Regions from separate parts of the Butyricimonas sp. Marseille-P2440 genome, predicted to be linked through region 2. Evidence: riboswitches for the same ligand, from Rfam matches in the RefSeq annotation. Region 2 holds a riboswitch; each other region holds the start of a gene.
What was found. Region 2 has a riboswitch for cobalamin ahead of BN8899_RS06410 (TonB-dependent receptor). Riboswitches for the same ligand answer to the same signal wherever they lie in the genome.
Positions count from the first base shown of each region.

Region 1: linked by a shared signal. The riboswitch ahead of BN8899_RS06785 (DUF5074 domain-containing protein) and the one ahead of BN8899_RS06410 (TonB-dependent receptor) in region 2 are both predicted to bind cobalamin.
Region 3: linked by a shared signal. The riboswitch ahead of BN8899_RS06860 (ribonucleoside triphosphate reductase) and the one ahead of BN8899_RS06410 (TonB-dependent receptor) in region 2 are both predicted to bind cobalamin.

Region 1 is NZ_LT594609.1:173,616-181,371, forward strand. Features, by position in the region: gene BN8899_RS06770 (glycosyltransferase family 2 protein) at 1-114, opposite strand, end outside; gene BN8899_RS06775 (glycosyltransferase family 2 protein) at 291-1,229, shown strand; gene BN8899_RS06780 (lipopolysaccharide biosynthesis protein) at 1,238-2,737, opposite strand; cobalamin riboswitch at 2,952-3,165, shown strand; gene BN8899_RS06785 (DUF5074 domain-containing protein) at 3,256-4,410, shown strand; gene BN8899_RS06790 (TonB-dependent receptor plug domain-containing protein) at 4,421-6,442, shown strand; gene BN8899_RS06795 (DUF5074 domain-containing protein) at 6,491-7,756, shown strand, end outside.
Region 2 is NZ_LT594609.1:70,794-78,549, forward strand. Features, by position in the region: gene BN8899_RS06395 (cobyrinate a,c-diamide synthase) at 1-1,201, opposite strand, end outside; gene BN8899_RS06400 (C1 family peptidase) at 1,212-2,423, opposite strand; gene BN8899_RS06405 (leucine-rich repeat domain-containing protein) at 2,580-3,620, opposite strand; gene BN8899_RS06410 (TonB-dependent receptor) at 3,633-6,017, opposite strand; cobalamin riboswitch at 6,123-6,324, opposite strand; gene BN8899_RS06415 (PepSY domain-containing protein) at 6,499-7,756, opposite strand, start outside.
Region 3 is NZ_LT594609.1:197,812-205,567, forward strand. Features, by position in the region: gene BN8899_RS06855 (PKD domain-containing protein) at 1-939, shown strand, start outside; cobalamin riboswitch at 1,276-1,461, shown strand; gene BN8899_RS06860 (ribonucleoside triphosphate reductase) at 1,558-3,699, shown strand; gene BN8899_RS06865 (anaerobic ribonucleoside-triphosphate reductase activating protein) at 3,690-4,316, shown strand; gene BN8899_RS06870 (ABC transporter substrate-binding protein) at 4,362-5,195, shown strand; gene BN8899_RS06875 (potassium channel family protein) at 5,183-5,851, opposite strand; gene BN8899_RS06880 (TrkH family potassium uptake protein) at 5,877-7,691, opposite strand.

The DNA.
Region 1 (7,756 bases), 100 kb from region 2:
AATTATCATTTCCCACTCGCAATAAGTCTGCGCAAGAACACTCTCAATCGCATCAGAAATATACATGCCACAATTAAACGCCGGGGTTACGATGGATACAAGTTCTAAATCCATACTAAATATACAGCTATTTCAACTATGATTTTCCTTCAATATTGCAAATATACGCTAATCTACCGTAGTCACATCCTTTTCTTGTGATTTTTTAGAAAAAATTATTTTTCATTATACGCATTGAAAATATCCCCCACGAAAGTGCGAGTTTATCGGATTTTGTATTTATTTTTGTCATGAGTGCAGAAGAGTCAGGTGTCACGAAAATCAAGTTACAAATAATGTTTAAATTAAATATTCTAAATAAAGCCTTAAAAGGTGAATTACTAAAATTTAAATACAACATTATCTGGGATTTTTATATAAATAACCTAAAAAAGATATGTGACAAGAAAAAACGAATTCCCGTCATAGTATCTCTAACAAGCTACGGTCGAAGAGTCACGGCATGTACGCCTTATGCAATACTATCAATATTGAACGGACGGGTTTTACCCGGACAAATCATCCTTTGGCTAGATTCTAAAAATTGGACAACAGACAATATTCCTGAAAAAATCAAGTCCCTGTCTTTTGCGAATTTGCAAATTAAATTTACAGAAGACGTTAAATCATACCAAAAGCTGGTACCGGCAATCAAAGAATATCCATCGGATCATATCGTAACGATAGATGACGATACATACTATCCGCCATCTTTCCTTGAACGTCTTTATGAATGCCACAAAAAAAATCCTTGTTACATTATATCAACACATTGCCGGTATCCCACCTTCGTAAACGGGAAACTATCGAGTTACAAGGATTGGGCAAATATTAATACCACTAATACTGCCAAACAAAACAAAATTTCCTCCAAACTAATATTTCCTCTTGGATATGGGGGTATATGGTATCCGCCTGATAGCCTTTATCCAGATGTTACAAACCAATCATTATTCACGGAAATATGCCCTTATGCCGATGACATCTGGTTCTACATGATGGGAGTAATAAAAGGCACTTCCAAAGTAAACACGTTTTTCAACAATTCAGGTTTTTATCATTTGGATTTATTCCGACAAATTATATTTAAAGACAGATTACAGAATTTAAATATCGGGAATTTCCAGAATGATATACAATTAAGCAGATTGCTAAAGCATTACGATATCGATTTAAAAGATAAAGCATGAAAACGGAATTATCCCCTGGATACACTTCCCGAAACTACCAACGACTTCAACAATGCCATGCAATTAATTCCCAGGCACCGGGAAACAGGCAAATAGATGCCAACTGATATTAAAAATCCCATGACAAGAACGGAGAAGTCGCGAGTGATTCCGACACGACTTATCGCCAAGCTTCCCCAAAAGCACGAGAAGGCGGATGCCAACAGGATTTTGAGCATCGATTTCCAGGGTAGCAGCCCCAACAGGCTCGTGTTCAAAATACGCGCTGTACTTATCATTAGAGCCATGAGACAAAAAAAGGTGGTTGCCGTGGTGATTACAGCGATTGCCAACAAAGACGGGAAATAATAAACACACGATAAATCAAGTGCAAGCAAGGTGATTGCCGTGACCAAATGGGCGTTCGCGAATATCTTGCCTTCGCCTAAAGCGAACATCAACGGTCCGTACGGCACAATCCGCGCCAAATTTATTATCGTGACAACCCTGAACAAATCTGCCGCTTCACGATAAGCGATCCCGTATAAGGTTCCCATTATTTCCGGGGCAAAAACGCAACAAAACACGGCAAAGGGGTATATTATTGACGCGGACTTGAATATCACGCTTTTCCAGAGAGTTATATATTCCTTGTTACCAGCCCCGTTTTGGGTCATCCGGGAAAACTCGGGCAATAAAATACCGGATATGGCGCCAATCACCATTCCGGCAACAGGAAGTTCCTTGTAGCCGTTCGCAAACATGGCAAAATTTTCAACTCCCAGGTAACGGCTCACGAAAAATTGACTCACGGACCCGATAATAAATCCGTACAAGCTTGAAGTAAATACCGGCATCGAAAATCGCAATATATCCCGAATTGTTATCTCCGTTTTCCCGGGTGTAACATTCTTAAACGGCAACGACAAAAGTCGAAAACCGACAAGACTCGAACCCAAAGAAGCAACCACTAGCCCAGTGACGACCCCAGTAACTCCGGCATCGAAAATAATCTCCGGCAACACGGAAAAAAGTATACAGAACACACGACCTAGCAAGACGTACACCAGCACGACACGTGTCATCCCGTACACGGTCAAAACACGCTCGACACCCAATACCGGCATCAATAGCATGGGAGTTACGGCAAAATATTTCAAATTGACAGTTAATAACGGGTTTGCCAGCAATTCGGCTATTCGAGCCGCCCCCGTGAACAACAAAAGCGAGAAAACAACAGAAAGTCCCCAGAACAATAGGTTCAATTTGCGAATCACCGCCTGCCCTTCTTCGATAGGAACTCGTGCAAGAAAATAAGAGTACGCGTTAGGAAGTCCAAAGGAAAAAATGATCAACAAGGTCGAGTAAATATAAATCACCTGTCGATAAGTTCCGTACTCGACAGTTGTCATGTACCGGCTAAGAATAGCGGATATTATCAATGTCATACATAACGACAACGCATTAGCAAGCACCAACCACAACGCTTGTTCCGTTTTAGTTTTACCGATCGCAATCTCCCGCTTCATCATGTTTCAATTCAAGATCATACTAAAAAAATACAAACATCAGTATTTAACCGCCTTACAATCTCTATAGCAGACAATCGACACAAAGTTGCATAGTAGAATAATAAGAATACAAACATAATGAATTATCTGATATATACAAATAAAGACAAAAAATGTCTTTTCCACGGGAAAATCTTTTCCACCATTCATTAGTAATATAAAAAAATAGGTATTACTTTCGCGGTGCTATGGTTCCCGGGTAAGATATTTCTACAACCTTACCAGGGATTAATAGGGAATCAGGTGAAAATCCTGAACAGATCCACTGCTGTAAGTTTCATAACAATTTCTCCGGCACTCGTGATCCACTGTCCCGCATATCGGGGATGGGAAGGACGCCGGGAAAGAAACAAGTCAGAAGACCTGCCATACGATCACATTGTTTAACGTTCAAGGGGAAGGAAGAACGTGAACGCCGATAGCTTAACCATTGTCGACCGGATACGCCAAGCCTTTTCCAGACTAAAAGGGAGATTATGTTCGCGAAAAAGTGGTTTTGTTTTCTGATTATTTTATGCATAGGTACGGTATTGTCGTCATGCGACAAACCGGGGATGCCTTACCCCGACGGGGTGTTGGGCAACGGGGATATAGAGGCTCTCGTGCTGAACGAGGGGTTGATTAACACGAATGCCGGAGCTATCTCGGTGATATATAAGGACGGCAAGGTGGTGGTGGATGCCTTCCAAGACGTGAACCATCGTCCGATGGGTGACGTGGCACAATCCATCACGATGATTAACGGGAAGTATTTCGTGGCGATGAACAACTCGAAAAAGATCGAGATCATCAACCCCGTGACCTTCAAGTCCGAGGGGACAATACTCTACACGCAGGCGGGCTACCCGCGGCAGATCGTGCCCATCTCCCCCACGGAAGCAGTCGTATCGGACTTGAACCGCCAACTGGTACGCGTCCGAACCGTGCCGCCTTACGGGAAGCCGCTGGAATACATTTCCATCCCCCGGTGGGTGGAATACTTGGTCGTGGCGGAAAATAAAGTGTTCGGCATGACGCAGGGAGGTCTGTACGTGTTCGACGCCGACAACATCAAGAAGGATTACGCCCGGATCATCAAAGAGGTATATAACGAAGAATACACGAAAACGTGCCAAATGTTGATCGACAAGGAAGGGATGATCTGGGGGCTGATGTACCAGAAAAGAAGCGGGGTGGTCACGGGCATCACGCTGAAACGCGTAGACCCCAAGCGGGAGAAAGTGGTCGAATCACACACCTTGCCCATCGGCGACCCCAATTCACAAACACCGGGCGAGATCATCGGCTATATCAATTACAACCGCACGGACATCGATCCCACGGGGACATGGATATATTTCAACGTGAAAACCCGTTCGGCTGAAGCGAACGCCAAGGGCGAGAAAGAACAACAAAGCGTGTACCGTATGAACGTGGATAGCGGCGAGTTCGAGCATTATTACGACCTGCCGGAGGTGGGCATGATGTACGGTTTCGCGGTTAGCCCGGAGGGGGACGTCTACTTGTGCGACTGCCTGGATTACACCGCGCAAAGAGGCTACATTCGCCACTACCTGAAGGACGGCTCGAAGGTCAGCCACAAAGTGGGAGTGTATCCCGGTCAAGTCTATTTCCCCGGAAATCAACGCTAAAAAACGAATTATGCTTAAAAGAATAACGATAGGATTATGTATCTATTTCACGCTGGGAAGCGGGATGCAGGTAGAGGCACAGCGAAGGGATTCGGTGGCGATGCACGGGATGCTCGACACGGTGCAGGTGGTCAGCCAACGTATCCGGCACGCCAATGAAGCGAACGCCGGGGCAAAAGTGAGCCGGATAGACCCGGAAATCATGCAAGCAAATAAAACCCGCTCGCTGGCGGAGTTACTGACGGACTACACGGCGATTTACATCAAAAGCCTGGGAATGGGCGCCCTGTCGACTGCCTCCTTCCGGGGAGCCAGTCCCTCGCAGACACGGGTGAATTGGAACGGCATCAATATCACGCCGCCGATGTCGGGGACTTTCGATTTCTCGCAAATCCCGGTGTTCTTCACGGACAACGTGAACCTGTATTACGGGAGCAGCCACGTGAAGAACGGGACGGGAGCTATCGGGGGGAGCGTCAACCTTTTCACCGACCCGGACGGACGCAAGGGTGTGAGCGGGAAAGCCCTGGGCGAGTACGGCTCGTACGGCACGTACACGGCGGGAGCGCAAGTGAACTCGGGCGGAGAAAAATCGACTTTTAAAACCCGCCTGTACTACCAGCACTCAGACAATAATTACACTTACCTGAACAAGATATTGACCAACGAGCCTTTCCGCGAGAAACGGCAAGACGCTGACTACACGCAATGGGCGGCAATGCAGGAAGGCTACTTCCGGTTATCCCCTTACACCCGGCTGACGGCAGTGGCGTGGTTTCAGGAAGGCGAACGGATGTTGCCTCCCGCTCTCGGGATTGTCAACCAATCGCACGAGAAGCAACGGGAAACCAATTTCCGGGCATACGCGGGCGTGGATTTCACCCGCAGCATACACGCCCTGCACGTGAAGGCGGCGTGGCTCTATTACCGGCAGAAGTACGACAAATGGTACGCCGGGGGAATGTTCGACCCGGAGGGTAACAAGAACCAGTCGCAGACGTGGCAAGGTATCGCCGATTACACGTTTACCCCGCGGGAAAACCTCGTGCTGGGCACAAGCCTGACTTACTCGCACGACTTGATACGGGTGAGCAGCTACATCGACATCGACTCGTCGAAGTACACGCTGGGCGACGTGGATTATGACATCCCGGAGGTGGAACCGCCCTTCCGCCACCACCGTAACGTGCTCTCGTGGCAGGCGTCGGCATTGTGGACCCCGGTAGAGTGGATGATGCTGAACGGGCAGTACATGTTCGAACAGAACGACAGCCGGGGCGTATCCACGTGGTCGGCTGGCGTGGTGTTCAACCTGTTGAAACGGGAATTGCAGGTAAAGGGAAGCATGGCTTACAACTACCGTTTCCCGAGCATGAACGACCTCTACTGGCGACCGGGAGGCAACCCGGACGTGAAGCCGGAAGACGGGTACTCGTACGACGCTTCCGTGGCTTACCGGAAGCACCTGTGCCAGGGACTCTCGCTGGACGCGGAGGTGTCGGGCTACCTGATGTATATCGACAATTGGATACTATGGTTGCCCAAGGACGGGAACCAATGGATATGGACACCGCAGAACCTCCGCAACGTGCGTTCGGAAGGGGTGGAATTGTACGGGAAGCTGACCTACGAGATCGGGGATTTGAGGGTAAACGCATCGGGCAATTACAGCTGGTCGCAATCCCGTACCCGCAAGAAACAACACGAGGACGACGGCTCGTACATGAAGCAGATTCCTTACGTGCCCCGCTTCAAATGGAACGTGAGGGTTGCCGCCGATTACCGGGGAGCTTTTTTCTCGTGGCAGGTGACCTATATCGGACGCCGCTTTATCACCACCGACCAGGAATACGCTACCGACCCTTACTCGGTGCACAATATCCTCGCGGGTTACCGGCACGAGTTCCGCAACGGGATGAGCCTGACCCCGCAAGTTCGGGTGGACAACCTGCTGGACACGTATTACGAATCGACACAGTATTACCCGATGCCGTTGCGGAATTGCCTCGTGTCGCTGATGTGGGAATTTTAGAGTATCTATTAATATATTATTTTACAGTAAACAGAGAAGGTTAGAATTATGAAGAAGTTTTATTTAGTATTATTGTTTTTAGGAGTGTTGACAGGATTAGTGAGTTCTTGTAGTGATGATGATAAATATATTCCAACGCCGCCGACAGTAACTATCGAAAGCGCAAATGGTAGTTTTTCGATGCTCCCGACAGAATCTATTGTTTTGAAAGCCAAGATCGAAAGCCCGATAGAAACGAGTTTGGCTTGGTTGGTAAATGGGGAAAAAGTATCGACAGATTCTATCTACACGTTCAAGGCAGAAGAACTTGGAAAATATAACGTGATGCTTGCCGTATCCAATGCAGACGGGAAGGCATTTACCACAACCATGATTGAGGTTCACGGGACATACAAGTATGGGACTTTCATTCTTAACGAAGGAAGTAGATCGCCCGGAAGTTTAATTTTCATTGATTCAAAAGGAGAAATAACCAATAATGTTTATCAATTTGAAAATGGAGGAGAATTAGGAGCCTTAACCCAAGACTTATTTATCAAAGACAATAAAATGTATATTGTTTCTCAATCCGGAGGGTATGATGGTGGTTTTGTAACTATTCTCAATGCAGAAACCTTAAAAAGAGAACGTAAATTCCAAGAAGAATTAGAGGGTAAAGTAAGTTCCCCTACTCATATTGCGGTATTAGACGAGGATAATATATATATTCGTGATGGTCAAGGTATCAAAATATTTCATCCTTCAACAGGAGAAGTATTACTCGTTGAAGGCACCTCAGGAGCACGTAACAACACAATGCCTGTTGTAAACAACAAAGTATTTGCCACCCGAAACAATACTGTCCTTGTCTTCGAAGAAGGAAAAGACCAAATTGCCAAAACAATCACGTTTGAGGGTAATGTTTCCGGAGTAATTAAATCTTCAGATAATAATCTTTGGGTTTCAGACGCATCCGGTAAAATCTCAAAAGTGGATGCCAATACCTGTGAAATTCTAAAAGCTAACACATTAACAGGAGATGCGGCAAATGAATTAAAACCCAATACTTTCGCTCGCCCAGCTACTCCTAATATTACAGCCAAAGGAGATACCTTGTATATAAATAGCACCTCATCAAAAATCTATCGTCACATTTTCGGTGAAAATCAAACTGATTTCATGGTAGATGCCAAAACAATGGTTGAGAACGTCGGACAGGTCTACAACACCGTTGCCGTTAACCCTAAAACAGGAAAAGTTTTCATGAACACATTAAAAGGTTGGGGAAATAATTATTTGATAAATCAAATCACGGCATTTGATTTTAGTGGAGAA
Region 2 (7,756 bases):
CCCCCTTGGCGTTATACACTTTCACCCCATTAGCGTCTCCTACCGTTCCCGGCTTTACCCGGGAATAATGGAATTCGTGTCCCCGGATTGTCTTATCGCCCAAGACCACTTCCCTATAGCCTAATTTTAACTTCATTTGCTCCATCGTCGCCTCCTGCCGGAGAACCCCAACCATAGAATACGTGACACCGTCAGTACCCGTGATATGCTCACACAGATACATCATTCCCCCACATTCGGCTAACAATCTTCCCCCCGTTTCGCAGTATGCCCGGAGAGCTTGCCTCATGCCCTCGTTCCCGCTCAACCCGGGAAGAAAGAGTTCGGGATACCCTCCCGGCAAATATATCAAATCGGCTTCCGGCAATACCGTGTCCCGCAACGGACTAAAGAAAACGACTTCTCCCTCCCGCTTCAACGCTTCGAGGTTCTCCCGGTACATGAAATTAAAAGCTTCATCCCGAGCCACCGCTATCCGTTTATTCCCCTGCCGGGATTCCTCCCGCACCTCTTGTCCGGGAAAATCTACCGTACACAATTCCAACAACCGATCGACATTCACGGTTTTGGCGATCACCGCCGCCACGGTATCGGCAAATTCATCAAAACAAACACTCTCGTCAATAGACAATCCCAAGTGACGAGAAGGAATGACAATCCGTTCGTCCCTAGGGATGTAACCCAATACCTCGATACCGACGTCCTCGCAAGCCCCCCGCAGGTAAGCGTAATGTGACTCCGATGCCACGAAATTAAAGATCGCCCCAACGACACGTAATTCCGGGCGAAAGTGCATAAAACCGTACAACACGGGAGCCACGGAATAAGCCGTCGACTTGGCATTCAACACCAGCACCACGGGAATCCCCAGCAAACCGGCAATCTCGGCACTACTGCCCCTCATCTTGTCATACCCATCAAACAACCCCATAACACCTTCCGTCACACAAACATCGCACTCTGTCCCGTAACGCGTGTAAATTTGCCGCACGTGTCTTGCCGAAGCCATAAAAGTATCCAAATTGACAGCCTCCTCTCCGGCTGCCATCGCATGATGTTTCGTGTCAATATAATCCGGTCCGCATTTGAAAGGCTGTACCTTCATGCCCCGCTTCCGCAACAACCGCAACAAACCCAACGTGAAAGTCGTCTTTCCGCTTCCAGAAGTTGCCGCACCGATCAATACCTGTGGTTTCTGCATCTTCACCTTTTTAAATACCTAACTTTTTCCTGATATCCTTCGGGATAGCGTTCTTGTGTACCAGTATATCCATCGTCTTCAACGCCATGTAAGGATAAGAGGCGTAAAAATACCCGCCGAACTTATTGTATTTATTCCAAGAGTTCTTCACGATAAAATAAGGCGTTCCGTTCTGATCCATTGCCTTACCGATAACATGCATTCCATGGTCATCCGTCGTCAGGTAACGGTCGAATTCTTCCTGCCTCATCTCCTGGGTGATTTTCTTCTCGGGAGCCGGAGCCAGTTTAAATGCTTCCATCGTTTGCTGTTCTTTGGATAACTTTTCCCACTTGGCTATTTCAGCCCCGGTCATCTCTTTCGTGTTCGTCGTGGGGACCACGGCAACGCCTGCATCCTTTGAGGCAAACCCTTTCTCGCTCACGTCAGCCCCCCAAACAAAGGTATATCCGTTATCGATAGCACTTTCCATCACCCGCATCAACTCGTTCAACGGGATGTTATACACCTTATCCCATCCCCAGTTATCGGCGACTTCCAACGCGAACTCCGTGTAGAATGGATGATGCGTGAACGAACTCAAGTTCACGTAATCATCCATGTTCAACCCAACGACCTCGTCGGCAAAAGTACGGGGGGTATATTCTTTCCCCTTGTACTCGAACTTCTCGGGTTCCTCGCCGAGATAAACATCCAGAATCGCGTCGAATCCTTTCTTCCACGCGGTGCTCAATCGTCTGTTATTATTCTCGACCACCGCTTCCACGTATGCTTTCAGCACAGCATCAATCTCCCCGAACACGTGATTCGGCTCCCCGTAATTCAACCCCTCGAAAACTTCCAGGGGAACAATCCCGTATTTCTTTGCCATATTAATGACATCTGACGAGGCTCCGCCCACGGCAAAATTCAACACGCCATGCAAACGGACATACTTGTCAGCCTTGTCGCTGTACGCGTGTTTCACGAAATAGATTGCCGAAAGGTTTACTGAATCTTTCCCCAACCGCATCATTTCCGATTCCAGGAAAGAAGCCGTAGACCATGCCCAACAAGTACCGGATCGGAACTGGTCTTTCACGGACGTGGCAGGCAATCTCTTGATATCCGTGAACTTATACCCCTCGGGCTTCACGGTATCCTGTTTTACCGTATCTTGCGCGTAGACACCCACACGGGCTACAAGAAACAGTACCAATAAAAACGATACAAACTTTTTCATATTCTTATGTTATAATGACTATTTTATTTTTGACAAAAGTAGCCAATAAGTCCGTATTCTGTCTTTCGTCCAATCAAAAATTGTACTACAGATAAACAGAAGAGGTTGTCCTACTTCACTTCAGACAACCTCATTCCTAATTATGCACGGAAAATACTATTTTTTCTCGGAAACCACAGTCCATCCCTTTTCAATAGCTATAGAAGGAGTGCCGACAGATTTATTTCCATAAACGGTTACCGTAGCCTTACTATTCGTCGTTTTATAAAGCCGTGTATAAACAGCATCAACAGCATCTTTATCCATTTGATTATTCTCAAAAGACACAGTCACAAGAGCCCGGCAATTTGATAAATCTAACTCTGTCAACTGGTTCGTTCCACAAGAAATAGAGGTTAGGCAAGCCAATACCTTATTGGAAGTACACACTTTCAAGGAGATTAACTCATTCTTAGAGCACGTCAAAGAAGTCAAACTCTCGTTGGCAGATAAATCCAAAGAGGTCAATTTATTCCCGCTACAATCCAAGGACGTCACGTTTGGGGATATTTTCAAACCCGTCAATTGATTGTTCGCACAAGTAATACTAGCCAGATTATCATATGAAGAAAGATCTAAAGAAACAAGCTTATTATTACTACACACGATTGATGTTACAGAACTCGGGAGTTTCGGCAATTCCGTCAATTGATTCTTGCTACAATCCAAGCTCGTCAGATTTTTACAAGCATCCACACTCAAAGAAGTCAAAGCAGCTTTACAAACAACAGCCGTCAATTCCTGGCAATCATTCAAATCCAAAGAAGTAAATTTCCCGGCAGAACATTGTAATTCTGTTAATAATGTACATTTACTCAAGTCGAGCGAGGTCAAATCCTTTTCCGCTATCCACAACAAAACAGGTCCTCGCCCTTTCGCGACAATCGTATATGTGCCAGCTTCAAACTCGTGACTGTAAACCGACATACTACCCGGCTTTTCCGTTTTCCCGTCCCCCCAATTAATCTCATCTACTAACGCCCCGAGATAGCTTCCCCGGAACAAGTTAAAACTAACTTTTCCCGCTTCAGCTTTCGTTACACTCATGGATATTTCCCAAGGGGTTGTCATATCTTCATACACCCGGTCCACGTTATCGGAGCAAGAAGTAAACATTGCGCCCCATATCATTAGCATTACAACAAATATTTTTCTCATAGCCTGCAAATATTAAAAATTATATGACACAGATGCCTGGAAGTTCCGCGGCATCCCTTTCACCGGTTTGTTGCCTTGCGTGAAATAATCTTTATTAAACAAGTTATTCACGTTCACTGCCAACATCACGTTACGTTTAATAGTATAAAAAATACCTCCATCCATTAACCACAAAGCCGGAGTATAAGTACGAGCTGCCACATCCTTGAATACTTTATCCACAAAATTACCACTCAAATGGAATGACAAGTTTTTAAATACCCCGTGCGGGATCGTATAGTCGCCAAAAACATAGAAAGTGGTACGGGGAGCTCCTGTTGTACGCATATTTTTACTTGTTTCCACATAATCCGGGAAAGCACTACTCTTCAAGATTGCACGCGTGCGATAATCGGACACGCCCAAACCCGCAGTAATTTGTAAAGTCGACACGGGAGTAAGGATAATCTCCATATCCAATCCTCTGGAGTCAGCCGTACCGATTTGGGCTTGTATCGTTTTCTCTTCCACAAAGATCTCTCCGTTCTCATCTTCCGTTTCCACATTTTGCGTTCCGACCTTTCTCACTAAATTCAATTGCCGCAAGTAAAAAATACTGGCATTAAAATCAACAAAATCATTTAAGGTGTAACGAATCCCGACTTCTGCCTGGTATCCTCTCGTTGGTTTAAACACCTCTCCGCCATCCGTATCCGGATTATACGCCTTACCATTACGATCGAGATAAATCGTATTCGGGTTATAAATTGTCGTATTCGGAGTAAAATATGACGCCATAGAAGCATAGAACGAAAGTTGAGGCATGGGAATATATACCGCTCCGGCACGATACGTGAAAGCGGAAGTGCTTACCTTCTGCCATTCGGAACGATTCTCTTTATCGTAATGCCGCTCTTTATCGGTAGGGGTTGCCGTGGCACTCTGGCGACGGAAGAAATCCATACGTCCGGCAAGCATTACTTTCCACTTCTCGTTCAACTCAATCACGTCATGGATATAAAATCCGTTCGTATAATCCTTACGCATGGTAACAGCAGAAACACGATTTTCCCACCACCCTTGTACCAAGTGTGGATCAACAACTGTTAATTTAGCTTTTACTCCGGGACCAATATTATCATTTTCCTTTTCTGTCCAACCGTTATATTGCAAATAATCAAACAAATCAAACGACCAACCTACTGTATAGTGGTGGGTCAAACTACCAGTTTCGAGATCTCCAGTTAACTCCAACGTATTATTCCACGTATCATGCCGCGGGTAAAAACCTAACGGGTATGACCGCTGCAAAGAATCGAGGCAAACATATGTTGGGGTCAACGCACCTCCATTTTTCTTATAATAAACGTAATTATAACCATCTCTTGGAGTTTTTGAAGTCAGGTAACTGATACCTTCCACGGTACAATAACGCATAAAACTATGGTCAAAGGCAAAACGCTCTTTCAGTTTCAAACTCTTGGAGAAACTATATACATATTGAAAATCGATATTCCAATTCTTGCGATTCATAAAATCATTCGCGTGATCCCCATAAGTCTGGTCATAATCGGCAAAAGGATTTAAATCCCCTTTCTTCAACACGAGTTCATTTGTCTCCACATCAAACATATCCCCGGGCATATAAGGAGCCGATCCGATTTCCGTCGTGTAATCGTCATCGCAAAAACCGAAACGCATATCAATCCGGCTTTTCCCGAGAGTAGCCCCCAATGCAGCCAAACCGGAAAAGCGATTGGATGTCACATCCCGATACCCATCCCCGTGGGAGTAATGCAAATTTGCCCGGTATTCAATAGGTCCGACCAATTTGCCCCCGAATCCCATGGTTGCCCGTTTCTCATTCCAACTCCCGTAACTGATACGGGCATTTGCCGTGAAATCAGGAGTCACCTTCTTGCGAACGATATTGATTATTCCCCCCATGGCAGAATGTCCGCCCAGAATGGATGCCGCACCCTTAATTACCTCGATTCTTTCCACTGAAGCCAAATCTCCAAACGGTGCCGTGTTCATGATAGCCCGGTCATCGCGTATTCCATCGATCATCACCAATGCCTGCCGTCCCCCGCGTACAGAATAAGCCTTAAAAGGACCAAGTTGATTAGAAATCGTTACTCCCGGCAAAAAACGTACTGCATCCTCTAAGTTTACCATTCCTTTGCGTTCGATCACCGCCCCCGGCAAAGAAGTTACTGTCATGGGTACATAACGTAAAGGCACATTCAGGTTTAATAGCTGAACCCGATTCGTCTTTTTAGTTTTCACCACGTTTACCTCATCAATCTGGAAAATGGTATCCGTGATACTTTTCTTTTTCCGCTTGTCTTTGTCCTCCGCAAAAAGAGAACCAATACACATCATCAGCAATAATGCCAATACAACAACTTTTTTCATACAACTATATATTAATAATGAATAAAGCATTATTAACATAGTCTTCTGGGCAATATGAGTTTCAAGGTAAAATTGTATTTTCCCTCTCGCTTTTTTTCCCGAAAGCTATGGTTTATCTTGTTCGGCAGGTCTTCTGACTTGTTCCGGATTTTGTTGCCTTCCCGGTTGTAACACCAGTGACATTTGAAGTACAAAATCCTTTTAAAGGAACTTACAGCTGCGGGTACAGTTCCGGATTCTCACCGGATTCCCTATTAAGCATCACCTCCACGAGAGAAGGTGTAACACCAAAACAGGGGCAAAAGTAATACAATTTTCTTATTTTATAATTTCCAGACCTATTTTTTCCGTTCCTCCGGACAAAATCTTCATTTATTATTCTAAACGAAATGAAGAATCTCAAACACAGGAACTTCTGGCAAGAGATTCTTCACGATATTCCGGCTGACGGAAGAAATGATCAAAACTCCTTCACTCTACTTTAACCTTTACATTTCCGGGGTCTTCTTATCAATCGGATAATGTATTTCACGGACAACACGATCCCGGATAGAGATACAAACGCACATCCCAGCAACAACATCCACATGACCACTGTCCACAACACGGGACGATCCAACAAGAACTTAAAATCCAGCCGGTGCAATCCCCGGAAAGCCCATCTTCGCCATCTGCCATTGTCATCATAATGCTGCGGGTTTTCAGATTCGAGATTAAAATAGTAAACATCATTATTTTCCGTTTCCATCGTTACTTTGTATGCCGGAAGGGGTAATCTCCCTTTCCGCCGGGAAATATAATAATTGTCATACTCTTCCATCCTGCTAATCGTGTATTGAACCGTATCTCCAGCTAATTTCTTGGCAGCAGCATACACCATTTCCTCTGTTATACGGAACGGACACACAGAATCTGCAGAAGCGTCCAGCGTATAAATCTCATCCACGGTACGCACCTTGTAAAGCGGGATATCCTGATAGTTTCCCCACGATATCTCTTTCACCTCTCCGTGTTCCTTGGCAATCGAAGCTATTGCCGCCCGGTAGTCCAACTGATAAGCTTCAGCGGGCAAAGCACCCCGGTCAGATACCTGGGGACGGGATGCCATGTCTTTTCCCTTCTGCTGTTTAAACAAACTTGAAAAGGTCGACGACATCGGCGCCCAAGCGCTGAAAAGCCAAGTAAACAAGAAAATACCGAAAAAGAACCCCGTAATGTGATGCCAGCGAAACCATTGCTTTTTGTACGGGGAACGTAACAGCCCTTTGCGCCGGTTCAACCAGTAAGCCCGGACACCAAGGAAAGCACCGGCAACGCACATAATCATGCTTACCAACGTGCTCCAGTAGAGCAAAGCATTCCACGACTGCATATCTTGCCGAATAGAAGTAATATACAACCAATGCGGAATCGCCCCGATCCATGCCCAGAAACGTTGCTCACGGGAAGAAAAATGAAGAATATCGCCCGTACGGGATGACACATACAAGCGATAATGCTCCGGTCCATCATAATAAAAAGCATAAACGGGCAAATCCCGCTTCAATTGTCCGAAAGGAATCCACACGTCCAACTTATGCATGGTGTCCACCTTCACAATATGATGATCGGGACACCATAAGCGGGCGTGCTCCTCGCAAAGCGGATAAGTATTATCCGGCAGCACGTAAGCCGTGTCCATGTATACGTCCTCAATGTCCCTCCACCGACCGTAATGGAAAACCGGTCGACCGTAAGGA
Region 3 (7,756 bases), 130 kb from region 2:
ATCGTGTGGGGATTGATGATCTCGTTATTTAGCGCATGTAGTGATGACAAGGAGCAAGAGCCCCCTCACATTCCTACCCTACCGGAAGTTTCCATCATTAACGTGAGCGGAATCACTACTTGCCTTCCGAAAGAAACCGTCGAATTGAAAGCAAGGCTGCTTGATCCCACGGACGTTGCCCTTCTTTGGACACTCGAAGGAGAACAAGTTTCCACCGACACTGTTTATAAATTCACTCCCGAAGATTTCGGAGAATACCGGATCATCCTCACGGCAACCAATTCCGTGGGTTCCGATGCCGACACATTGACAATCAACGTATCTGACGGTCAATTCCGTTTCGCCAACATAAAAAACTGGACAGGAGAAGGTGAAAACCGCTCTGCTCTCGCAATTCAATGGATCACCGGTACCAATATGCTGGAACCTACAGATGACGAAGTTTTCTTTCTCGCATGGGGATATCGCTGGGAAAAAGGGACAGAACCTCTAGGTATCGATATGTTGCGGGCGATCGCGAAAGCAGATCCCCGCCTCTATATTGCTCAATCGGGCAGTTATATTATCGGTTTTGGCTATGATGGAAACAATGACGGAAAAATTGAAGTAAGTAACGGGAACTTGACAATCTCTCAAGACAACTTTGTTGACGGCTTCTATGAACTTTCATCTCAAGACTTTGATAATTTGAAACCCGTTGATCCGGAAGATTATTGGTTAGGAGGGCTATACCAAGCTTATCCCACTTATTGGCTAGGACAGGGCAACGTAGTTCCGGAGTCCGAAGAATTCGACTATTCCAACTTTTTCGTGATCTATCGTTCTTTGGAAGACCTTTCTTGGGATGCATGGACTCTGTCCCCCATTGACTATGAGGAGATGAGGAACACTCTACCCATTCCCCGTCTATTGCAAGCGGCAGAACCCAACAAAAAATAGTCATAGACTATCATTCTGAAAAAATCCGATTGCTAATCAAATCCAAGCAATCGGGTTTTACTTTTTAAAAGGAGCGTACTATGTTGTCAAGTATCTCGTAACCCTATAAAGTATTCATAGCCAAAGACCGGACGAAATAATCAACTCTATTCAAAAATTCATTCATTCACATTTGGCCATAAATTTTCCGAATTCAAAAAGACAACAAAACACATCCATCCAAAAAGTTATCCAATTTTTGTTACAACAAATTATAATTCATCACATTAACAATACATACATTTCAAGGAAATTATTTTATTTGAAAACTGCTATTGAAATACAATTATTTTATCATACATTTGCCATGCATTCGGTTCACTCCGGTGACGAACAGGGAAGCAGGTGAAAATCCCGCACTATACCCGTAGCTGTAAGCTCTATTCAACGCTTGAATCAATAATCCACTGTCACGCTGTCGATGGGAAGGAGATTCAAAAGCGAGAGTAAGTCAGAAGACCTGCCGATTGCAAATAAATTGGAGCTTTCGGGTGAAAAGCGAAAAAGACAATTCTCTGCCATACACGATCCTTTCTCGTGTTTTCCCCGAAGTATTTTTTAATTATTAAAATTTTAATCATGGAAACATCAACCACGTTCTCAAGAATCGTGAAACGCAACGGGGAAATTTGCGATTTCAAACCGGAAAAGATTGAACAAGCCATTTTCAAGGCAACGAGAGCTATCGGACAGCCCGATCGTAAAACAGCACGGGAATTGTGTCATAAAGTCGTGCAAATCCTTGAAGCGAACACCCCAGAGCGGGAGCTTCCGCACGTGGAACAAGTCCAGGACACGGTGGAACTCGTTCTGTTCCAACACGGCGACCTGCAATTGATGAAAACATACCTGCTCTACCGCAAGCAACACGAGCAGATACGCAACTCGAAGACGCTGCTGACAAATATAGAAGTCATGGATAATTACCTGTCATTGAGCGATTGGAGAGTGAAAGAGAGCGCCAATTCCTCGTACTCGCTGCAAGGACTGAATCAACATATAGCGACGCAAATCACGTCCAATTACTGGTTGAGCCAACTCTACCCGGAACGTATCTCGGAAGCGCATAAAAGCGGGGCTTTGCATATCCACGACTTGGGATTCCTGAGTGTTTATTGCGTAGGCTGGGATCTGAAAGACTTGCTGACGGTCGGATTCCGGGGGGTAGAGGGAAAAGCACAGAGTAGCCCGGCAAAACACCTTCGCACGGCTCTCGGGCAGATCGTGAACTTTTTCTACACCATGCAGGGCGAAGCCGCCGGGGCTCAAGCGTTCTCGAACTTCGACACGTTCCTCGCTCCTTATATCCGCTACGACAATTTGAATTACAAGCAAGTGAAACAATGCTTGCAGGAATTTCTATTCAACCTGAACGTGCCGACCCGGGTCGGGTTCCAAACACCTTTTACCAATATCACGATGGATTTGACTGTACCCGATTTTCTGAAAGACGAACATATCGTGCACGGCGGTGAAGTGAAAGAAGAAGTGTACGGGGATTTCCAAGCCGAAATGACGATGCTCAACAAAGCATTCGCCGAGGTGATGAGCGAAGGCGATGCTTCCGGCAGCCTGTTCTCGTTCCCCATCCCGACGTACAATATTACCCCGGACTTTGAATGGAACAACCCGGATTACGAGGGCATCTGGGAGATGACAGCAAAATACGGCATTCCCTATTTCTCCAATTTCGTGAATTCCGACATGAAGCCGGACGACGTGCGCAGTATGTGCTGCCGCCTCCGGCTGGACAAACGGGAGTTAATGAAACGAGGCGGAGGATTGTTTGCCGCCAACCCGCTGACGGGTTCCGTGGGAGTGGTAACCATCAACCTGCCCCGGCTGGGATATGAAGCCGCGTCGGAAGAGAATTTTTTCCAACGCTTGCGCCATTTGATGGAGATCAGCAAGGAAAGCCTGGAAATCAAACGCAAAGTGATTGAACGTTATACCGAGAAAGGACTGTACCCTTATTCCAAATATTATTTACGCTATATCAGGGAACGCTACGGTTGTTTCTGGAAAAACCACTTCTCCACGATTGGCATCAACGGCATGAACGAGTGTTGCATGAATTTTCTCGGGGTACCCATTTCACACCCGGACGGGATGGAGTTCGCCCAAAAGGTGATGCACTTCATGCGGGATATATTGACGCAATTCCAAGATGAAACGGGAAATATATACAATCTTGAAGCAACCCCGGCAGAGAGTACTTCTTATCGTTTCGCCCTGCTCGACACTGCCGAATATCCCGATATTATCGTTGCGAACCACGAGCAATACAAGCAAGGCGCACAACCTTACTATACCAATTCCACGCATCTGCCCGTGAACTTCACGGATGACCTGTACGAGGCTCTTGACCAACAAGACAAGTTGCAAACGCTGTACACGGGTGGAACCGTTTTCCACGTGTTTACCGGGGAGCAGCAGACCTCCGCGCAAGCGGCGAAAAACATGGTTCGCAAGGTGACGTCTACTTTCCGATTGCCTTATATCACGCTCTCGCCGTCATTCAGCATATGCCCCTCGCATGGCTATATCGCGGGAGAACATTTCAAATGTCCGCATTGCGGGGCATCCTCCGAGGTGTACAGCCGGATTGTAGGTTACATGCGTCCCGTAAGCCAATGGAACAACGGGAAACGAGCCGAGTTCAATGATCGGAAACTGTTTGACAAGAGCGTCCAGAAAAAAGAAAGCGTATTATGCGAATAGGAGGATTCGTCAAACAAAGCCTGATTGACTGGGAAGGGAAAGTTACCGCAGTGATATTCACGAAAGGATGCAATTTCCGTTGCGGGTACTGCCACAACCCATCTCTTGTACTGCCGGAATTACTCCGGCAGACACAGGACATGAAGGAAGAGGACGTATTCGGCTTCCTCAACAAACGGCGGGATTGGCTCGACGGGGTGGTCATATCCGGGGGAGAACCGACGTTGCACGAAGACCTGCTCCCGTTTATCCAAAAAATAAAAGCCCTCGGGTTACCCGTGAAACTCGACACGAACGGGTCGAACTCGGAGGTTTTGCAACAATTGATCGCCGGACAGTGGATAGATGCCGTGGCTATGGATATCAAATCCTCACTCTCGCTTCCCGGTTACCGAAAGGTAAATTACACGATGACTGCCTCGTTGCTGGAAAAGATACAAGAATCTATCCGGATTATCAAAACCTCCGGACTGGAATACCAATTCCGGACGACGGTTATCCCACGAGTGCAAAGCCCCGAAGAAATACAAAGCTTACAAAAAGAATTCTCGGGTTCACACTACGTCATTCAAGAGTTCCGGGACGGGGATATTCTGGATAAACACATACACGAATAAACTAAATAATATTACTTTTACACCCTCATTTTATATATCAAGATCATGCAGAAGTTCATTTTATTATTCATATTACTTATCACGGCAATCACCGGATACTCGCAAAAGCATAAACGTATCGTATCGCTTGCCGCCTCCATCACGCAAAACCTGTACCTTTTGGGAGCAAACGAAGACATCGTGGGCTGTACCCGCTTTTGCATCACGGAACCGACGGATTCTATCCCGGTCGTGGCTGACGCGGTGAGCGTGAACATGGAAAAGATCGTGGCACTGCAACCGGACATCGTGCTCGCCAGCGGATTGACTCCCCCGAAAGTACTCGAGGGATTCGAGCGCATGGGTATAAAAACCAAACGCCTGAACCAACCCAAAAACTTCGAGGAGATATGCCAGCAATTTATCACCCTGGGTGAGATATCGGGCAAAGCTGACAAGGCGGAAGCTACCGTGAAGGAATGCAAAGCACGACTCGAAAACCTGAAAAAAGGAATCAATTTCAACAATCCTCCCAAAGTATTCATGGAGATCGGTTGTGACCCGCTATTCTCGGCATTACCCGGCTCGTTCATGCACGACTATATCCAACAAACCGGAGGGGTAAACATCGCACAAGACCTTGACAATGCCATGGTATCCAAAGAATTCGTTCTTCTCCAAAACCCAGACATCATTTTTGTCGTGGGCATGGGCATCGTGGGCGAAAACGAGATCACCAAATGGAAAGAGATCAAAAGCCTCAATGCCGTGAAGAATAATAAAATATTTCCGTTGGATCAATATATTTGCAGCCCCACGCCTGTCACGTTCGTGGAGACGGTGGAAGAGTTGATTCAATTGATGAAGCAGGAAATAACGCCTACCCCCTATACTATCTGAACCCCGAGTTTACGGAAATTCTTCGGCTGTCCGAAAAATACGAGGACATCCTTTTCCGTGAACACGAGGTCGGCAGGGGGATTATCCACGACTAAAGCTTTACCGGCTTTAGGATCATAGCGTTTTAAGGCAATCAATTTCAAGCCGAACTCTTCCTCAAATTTGGCATTTTCCAATTTTCTCCCCAAGAAAGTAGAATGTACTTCCCACTCGATAACCAGATGGTCGTCATCCACCACGTAGGAATCAACTGTAGTTCCCAATTCTACTTTCGTGGCAAAGAAATCGGCATATTCCCACTCGGGATTTATCACTTCCGTGATCCCCATGGATTGCAAGATCACCTTGTGCACGGGCGAGATGGAACGGGCAACGATACGTTTCACGCCAAATTGTTTCAACAAGGCTATCACGAATAACGAGGTCCCGAAATCCTTCCCGAACACGACGAACACGACATCCACGTCCAATAAAGGCAAGGTCTGCAATGCCTGCGCATTCTTCACATCCAATGCCACCGTGTTCGTGATCGCCTCCTTGTACAAATTTATCTTACTGATATCCGAGTCAACGCCTAATACCTCGTTGCCCCTTTTCGTCAACCGCTGCGATAACGCAACCCCGAAATTTCCTAATCCAAATACAATGCACTTCATAAGAATTGAAAATTGAGAATTAAAATTAGAGTATTACCGTGTCGTCCGGGTAAGTATACAATTTTGCTTCCTGACGACGGATGAAACAAGCCAAGAGGGTCAACAGACCGACACGACCGACGAACATCGTGAAAACAACAACAAGTTTCCCGGCGACACTCATGGTCGGGGTCAGATTCAGCGTCAATCCAACCGTACCTAACGCGGATATAATCTCAAAAGCAGCCTGCGTGATGGTTGCCGTCGGTTCTAACAAAATAATAGCGAATGTGCCTAAAATGATCCAGAGCACGGAAAGCACGATCACCGAATGTGCCCGGTTCACGTTCTCCCGGGTCAATTGCCGATGGGCTACCACCACCCGGTCGTTACCCGTGAGGTTCGCCCAGATATTTTTCAACGCGATCACGAAGGTCGTGACCTTGATACCGCCACCCGTGGACATAGGCGCCGCACCAATCCACATCAACACCATGGTCAGGAAAATGGTGGACGGGTGCAGAATAGACATATCCACGTTGTTGAATCCCGCAGTACGGGGAGTCACCGCCCCCATGAACGAAGTCACGAACTTTCCCGTCACGGACATTCCTTCCAAGGCGTTGTGGTCTTCGAATATCCAGAATAAACCCGTCCCCACGACCAGCAATACCAACGTCGTGGGTAACACGATGCGGGTCGTCGTACTCACGATACGGGGTTCATGGACAACCTTGTACCCCATTCCCAGCATACATTTCACCCTGTTCCGGATACCGTAATGCAGCAATCTCCCGTAATTGAACAAGATTGGGAAACCGATACCCCCGAAAATAATCAGGAAAGCCAGGATCACCTGCAATCCATACAGATGGCGTATCAACGGGTCGTAAAGATTGCCGGGCAACGTGGAGAAGCCCGCATTACAGAATGCCGAGATACCATGGAACAAAGCGAAAAACGTTTTATTCCCGATGTCCGCCACATTCTGTACCTGCAAATATACCAAATACACACCGATGCCCTCGATAATAAAGGTTGTCAACACGATGTACACGACTGTCCGGAAAATATCTCTCAAGGAAGCCTCGTTCAGAAGATTTTTCATCATCAACTGGTCATGAAAAGAAGTACCGCTTAAAAAGGACATGGCGAAAAAACTCGTGAAGGTCATCACCCCGATCCCCCCGACCTGAATCAAGAATAACAGGACGACTTGCCCCATCAAAGTAAACGTGGTGCCCGTGTCCACAACCGTCAACCCCGTCACACATACGGCACTCGTCGACGTGAAAAGCGCATCCGTGAAACTAATGCCCTCGTAAGTGGCATTGGGCAACCTCAACAATACCGATCCTAACAAGATAATGAACAAGAAACTTCCGGCAAAAAGGACTTCCGTTTTCACCCGGCTTCGCAAGACGACGAATATTTGCTTCGAGAGCTGGATGATGCTTAACAGCAACACCACCCCGTAAGTCAATATCCGCTCCACCTTGAAGAGTAGCGGACTGATCGCCCCGGAATCCGGCTTGTCAAAATGCCTCGAGAATAAGGTCAAGGCAAACAGGAAAAGCAACGCCAATACCTCTATCCAGAAACCTTTCTCCGCTCGCAACAGCTTAAAATTAAACAGGAAACGAAGCAAACCCAGCGCCAGGAAAAGATGCATGATCTCCCGGAAAGTATAGTATATCTCGTGGGAATACGTGTCGGGCATCCTAAACCCGAAGCGATAAATCACCAGAATGATCGCCAGAAATGAAGCCAAAAACAATAATACGTTGCTCACCACTTCCACCAAGTGCTTGAGCGACTTGTAAATCTTTCTTACCCTATATTGAAATTCCACCGAGAGCATAACATCTTTTTTTAGTTTTTAACGTCAATCCCCGCATGAAGTTACAGAAAAGTACCAAAAACTCG